Linked DNA regions of Magnetococcus sp. PR-3. The protein of the gene in region 1 interacts with the protein of each later gene in a pairwise test. Links are inferred from orthologs where the notes say so. Each region holds a gene or a part of one and is shown in the gene's direction. Other genes may lie near its edges.

Evidence for each region. The genes of interacting proteins can lie anywhere in the genome.
Region 2: the proteins of sfsA (region 1) and V5T57_RS09055 interact in binary tests that used the Escherichia coli proteins (3 or more experiments, as listed by UniProt). The link is inferred for Magnetococcus sp. PR-3 from one-to-one orthologs.

What each region holds. Positions count from the first base shown.
Region 1 is NZ_JBAHUQ010000021.1:53,721-56,477, reverse strand. Bases 35-2,750 are described here. They hold sfsA (DNA/RNA nuclease SfsA), read left to right. Parts: upstream 35-901; coding sequence 902-1,600; downstream 1,601-2,750. Other genes in these bases: map (type I methionyl aminopeptidase), read left to right, coding at 1,653-2,420; V5T57_RS12945 (PDZ domain-containing protein), read left to right, coding at 35-887. In the rest of the region: more of V5T57_RS12945, read left to right, coding at 1-34. UniProt on the Escherichia coli protein: Binds to DNA non-specifically. Could be a regulatory factor involved in maltose metabolism.
Region 2 is NZ_JBAHUQ010000013.1:29,797-32,819, forward strand. The notes cover bases 1-2,982. They hold V5T57_RS09055 (glutamate-5-semialdehyde dehydrogenase), read left to right. Parts: upstream 1-846; coding sequence 847-2,118; downstream 2,119-2,982. Other genes in these bases: proB (glutamate 5-kinase), read left to right, coding at 1-394; nadD (nicotinate-nucleotide adenylyltransferase), read left to right, coding at 2,123-2,797; rsfS (ribosome silencing factor), read left to right, coding at 2,794-2,982. In the rest of the region: more of rsfS, read left to right, coding at 2,983-3,023. UniProt on the Escherichia coli protein: Catalyzes the NADPH-dependent reduction of L-glutamate 5-phosphate into L-glutamate 5-semialdehyde and phosphate. The product spontaneously undergoes cyclization to form 1-pyrroline-5-carboxylate.

The sequences.
Region 1 (2,757 bases):
TGGCCGATGGCTGGTTAGGGGCCACAATTAATACACCCAAAGGGGTTCAGGTAGGGGAAATTATTAAAGACAGCCCTGCCGACAAAGCTGGCCTGGAACGGAATGATATTATTCTGGAGTTGAATGGTCATGCCATCCGTGGGCCGGGTCAATTTGCCCGACGCGTCGCCACCACTAAACCAGGAACGCGCGTTACGCTGAAAGTGATGCGCCAAGGAAACCTGACCTACCTAAAAACAACCTTGGAAGACAGCAAGGATCATGGCTCTGTCACCTCCTACCCCAACACCCCGATGGGCAGCATGATGGATACCCCACGCCGCATGATGCGTAATGGTCCATTTGGCGGCAACATGCATAGCGGCCCACGAGGGGGCTATGGAGGTCCCGGTGGTGGTTATGGTGAGATGCCTCCCCCCCCACCACCCGGTGGGTTTGGTCAAGAAGGCTATGGCGGTAGTCAGCCCCCACCGCCGCCCCCTGGTTATGGTCAGGAAGGTGGCTTTGGTGATCCCATGAGTCAGCAGGGCGGTTTTGGCCAAGGAGGCTTTGGGCCAGAGAACTACGGCCAGCGCCCACCCCCGCCTCCCCCACGTCAACGCATGGCTGGAGGAAAAGCCAAACCTTGGTTGGGTGTTGCTGTTGAAAACACACCAAAAGGTATTGTGGTTGAAGGGGTTGCGCCCACCAGCCCGGCTGCTAAAGGTGGATTAAAAGAGGGCGATCTAATCCAAAAGGTGAATCAAGCCAAGGTCACCACAGATCAACAGTTGATTCAAGAGATCAATAAACTGCTCCCAGGCCAAAAGCTCAGCATTACCTACAAACGTGCAGGTAAAGTTCATAAGGTGGATGTCGATGTCGCTGCACGCCCAAGGCGCCGCTAAACGGGAATAGAACCATGGAATTTGCAGCACCCCTAACACCGGCACGCATGATTAAACGGTATAAGCGCTTCTTAACAGATGTCACCATGGAGGATGGCCAAGAAGTCACCGTCCATTGTGCCAATTCAGGTTCCATGAAGGGGCTGGTCCATGAAGGAGAACCGGTTTACATCTCCCATTCCGACAACCCTAAGCGCAAGCTCGCCTGGACCCTGGAACTTGTGCATGATCGTGGGGCCTTAGTCGGTGTTAATACAGGCTTGGCCAACCGTATTGCCGCTGAAGCGATGGAAAAGGGCGTGATTGAACCGCTCAACGGATTTGCAGCGTTAAAGCGTGAGGTCCCTTTTCATGATTCCCGGTTGGATTTTCGCTTAACGGATGCAGAGGGTGCGCTGACTTATGTTGAGGTCAAGAGTGTCACCCTACAACTTGGAGGGGATGCAGCCTTTCCGGATGCTGTAACCAAACGCGGGGCTAAACATCTTGGCGCCCTGATTGAGGCGGTTAAAGCTGGACATCGGGGGGTAATCCTGTTTATTGTCCAGCGGTCTGATTGCGACCATTTTCGCCCTGCTAAAGAGATAGACCCCACATATGCCCAGTCGTTAAAATCTGCGCTGGATGCTGGCGTTGAGTGTTTGGTATACGCCTGTGATGTCACACCTCAATCGATTCAGGTGGTGCGCCCGTTAACCGCCACCCTATCGTAAATATGTGAACGTTTTTATCACGATCCCCAAGGACCGTGTGGAGTGAGCTTCCATGATTGCCATTAAAACCCCGGAACAGATTGAGAAAATGCGTGTTACCTGCCGACTGGCGGGTGAGACTCTCAATATGATCGAGCCACATATTAAAGCAGGGGTCAGCACCGAGCAGTTAAACACCATCTGCCATGACTACATTCTCAGTCATAATGCCATTCCCGCACCTTTGAACTACCGGGGTTTCCCAAAATCCATCTGCACATCGGTGAACCATCAGGTCTGCCACGGCATTCCTGGTGACCGTATTTTGCGTGAGGGTGATATTATCAATGTCGATATCACAACCATTATTGATGGATGGCATGGCGATACCAGCCGCACCTTCCATGTTGGCACGCCAACCAAAAAAGGTAAAAAAATTGCGGATGTCGCCAAGTACTGCCTTGATTTAGGCATTGATGCGGTTCGTCCTGGCGCACATGTAGGGGATATTGGTGCTGTTATTGAACAGTACGCTCGTCAGAATCGCTGTACGGTTGTGCGGGAATACTGCGGGCATGGTATTGGTGAAAAATTTCATGAAGAACCTGCCATTTTGCACTTTGGGAACCATGGTGAAGGGGTTGAGATTAAACCTGGTATGGTCTTTACCGTTGAGCCGATGGTCAATTTAGGCAAACCCTATATCAAGTTGATGCCAGACCAATGGACGGTTGTGACCAAAGACCACAGCCTCTCTGCTCAGTATGAACATACACTGGTGGTGACAGAGACAGGGCGCGAAGTGCTAACGGATGTTAATGGGGAATACAGCCGGACTTAACGCACCCGCTCATATCTTGTATAAAAAACGTCATGGCCCTAACCATGGCGTTTTTTTATCCCCCCTGGCTTCACCAAACCACGCCCCACTAGCACAGAGGTCTCAACCCACATGTGGGTTGCGTATAGAAACCCCATGCGCAAACAGGCTTTGAGGGCCAAGGTTCCCTGCCCAGCTTACCCAGACCTGTATCGATGACCTTTTCCCGTGGCAAATGGCTTTCTTAGGGCAGAGACCCACATAGCCCCGTGAAGACTTCACAATTTAAGAGCCATAGTGATTTGATCGGATCAGCATCCACTACCGTAGAAGAGATTAGGCCATATCGTACAGAAAC
Region 2 (3,023 bases), on another replicon or contig:
TAACCCCATCGATGGCGTGATCAATAAGGGTGGGATTGGCACACTATTCTTAGCCTCTGGTGACGCCATTAGCAGCCGTAAACGGTGGATTGCCAACGGCTTAACCTGTGAAGGATCGCTGCTGTTGGATGATGGTGCGGTTGCGGCGTTACGACGGGGCAAGAGTTTGTTGGCGCGTGGCGTTGTTGGGGTCCAAGGTAAGTTTGACCGAGGGGCTGCCGTCTATTGTTGTGATCGCGATGGTCGCCGCATTAGTAAAGGTCTGGTCAATTATCGCCACACCCATATGGATTTGATCAAGGGTAAGCACAGCCGTGATATTGAGGCGGCCCTGGGGTTTATTGTGGATGAAGAGGTTGTGCATCGAGATGATATGGTGCTGTTGGTGAAGTAGGGTGCAGCCCGTGCCCGTACATGCTGTTGATCTCTCAAAGGTGGGGCCCTAACGAGAAGCATCACGTGCCCCCCAGCCATGGTGTGTATGTGCTTTGAGAGAGGGCCGGTAGATCAGGCTAAGGCTTGAGAGATGTGGTTTGAGACGACAACCATGCCAACAAGGCTGACCCTTATAGGGTATAAGCGATAGAGCGTTGCCGCGTGTACCGATAACCTGCATGCACCGGACGTTTGGCAAACCAGCTGGTTAAACAGGGCTTCTTCCCTGTTTTTATACCGTTGGCATTTAGGTAGGTAAGCCTGGTTGAGTGGGGCTGGCCTGTATTAAACCTGGGTGAGAAAACCACATGTTTTTCCCCAGATCCCCACCATGCTTTCTTCAGTGATCAACATGAAGAGTGGGTGGGGGATGGTATCTTGAGAAAAGCAAAGATAATGGATGGCAATACCATGAGCGATGACGCAACCAAGTTAATTAAAGAGATTGGCCAAAAGGCCCGTAAAGCTGCGCGGCAACTGGCGTGGCTGGACTCCGCTACAAAAAATGCCACCTTACACGCCATGGCGGATGCGCTGATCGCCGGGAAAAATATCCTCCAGGTTGAAAATGAGAAAGATCTGGAAGCCGGTGAAAAAAATGGGTTGACCGATGCCATGCTGGATCGCCTGCGCTTAACCGATAAGGTGATTAGCGGTATGGCAGAAGGCATCCGCCAAGTTGCGTCACTGCCTGATCCCATTGGTGAGATCGGTGGTATGCGTCGCCTGGAAAATGATCTGCAAGTCGGCAAAATGCGTGTGCCCTTGGGCGTCATTGGGATCATTTATGAATCCCGCCCCAATGTGACGGCAGATGCCGCAGCCTTGTGTGTCAAATCCGGTAATGCGGTCATTCTGCGTGGGGGGTCTGAGGCGTTTCATTCCAACCGGGCCATTGCTGCAGCCCTGGCCCAAGGGATGGAAAAGGGGGGGGCACCAACCGATGCCGTACAGGTGGTGGGTACCACGGATCGTGCTGCTGTGGGTGCTTTGCTGAAGGCGGATGCCTATGTGGATATTATTATCCCCCGTGGTGGTAAAGGGTTGATCCAACGGGTTATGGAGGACTCCACCATTCCTGTTATTAAGCATCTGGATGGCATATGCCACACCTATATTGATGCGCATGCCGATACAAACAAGGCGGTTGAGTTGGCCTTTAATGGAAAAATGCAGCGCACAGGGGTCTGTAATGCTACGGAAACCTTGCTGGTCCACCGCCAAGCTGCCCAGGCTGTGCTTCCTGCCCTTGCGGAGAAGTTGAACAAGGCTGAGTGTGTGATTAAAGGGTGCCCGGAGACCATCCGTCACGTGGGTGAAGTTGCACCGGTTATTCCTGTTTCCGATGAAGATTGGGATACCGAATATCTGGCCGCTATTCTATCGGTACGTGTGGTTGAGGATATGGAGATGGCCATGGATCATATCGATGCCCACTCCTCACGGCATACCGAAGTGATTGTGACGGAGCACCACGCCACCGCTATGCGCTTTTTGCGGGAGGTTGACTCTTCCGCGGTGATGGTGAATGCCTCCAGCCGTTTTAATGATGGCTTCCAGTTTGGTTTGGGCGCAGAGATGGGGATCTCTACGGATAAGCTGCATGTACGTGGTCCTGTGGGTCTGGAAGGTTTGACCTGCGAAAAGTGGATTGTATTGGGTGATGGTCAGCTGAGAAGTTAAGACAATGTCTCAAGCCTTTCGCCAACATCTGGCCAAACGTATTGGTATTTTGGGGGGATCTTTTAACCCGCCCCATTTAGGACACTTGCGTTCTGCCATGGAGGTTATGGAGGGGCTGGGGTTGGATGGTATGCATCTTATCCCCAGTGGTGCCCACCCCTTTAAAGGGGATGAGGTGTTGGCCGCACCTGAAGATCGTTTGGATATGGTGCGTTTGGCCGTTAGCCGTGAACCCCGCTTTGAAGCCAATGATATTGAGGTCCTGCGGGAGGGCATAGGTTATACCATCGATACCTTGCGTAGTTTAACGCGCAGTCGGCCCACCATTGAGTGGGTATTTACGCTGGGTAGTGATTTGTTGGAAGAGATGCACCTTTGGAAGGATTGGGAGCAACTCATTAAGTATGCCCATCTGTGTATTATGACCCGCCCGGGGTATTCGGTGGATCTTAGTGCGACAGAGGCAGGACGTTATTTAGAACCTTTTCTGGTGCAAAGTGGTGCGCTGTTGTACCGAGAAGAGATGGGGCGTAATGGGGTGCTCATACAACCCGTTACGCCTATGGAGATCAGCTCTACAGCCATGCGCGAGGCGCTGGTGGCAGGGCGGAGCATTGACTATCTTACCCCCCAACGGGTGGTGGACTACATACACAAGCAGGAGCTTTACCGTCCATGAGCGACATTAAGAACGATGACCAGATCAAGGCAGAGATTGAGCAAGCTGCCCTCGCCATTAAAAACAAGCTGGATGACAAGAAGGGCGAAGATATCGTTCTGGTGGATCTGGAGGGACGCTCAGGATTGGCGGATTTCTTCATTATTGCCACTGGTCGATCCAACACCCATGTTCGTTCCTTGGCGGACGATGTTGATCAACTGGCCTCTCAGTTAAAACTCACCAC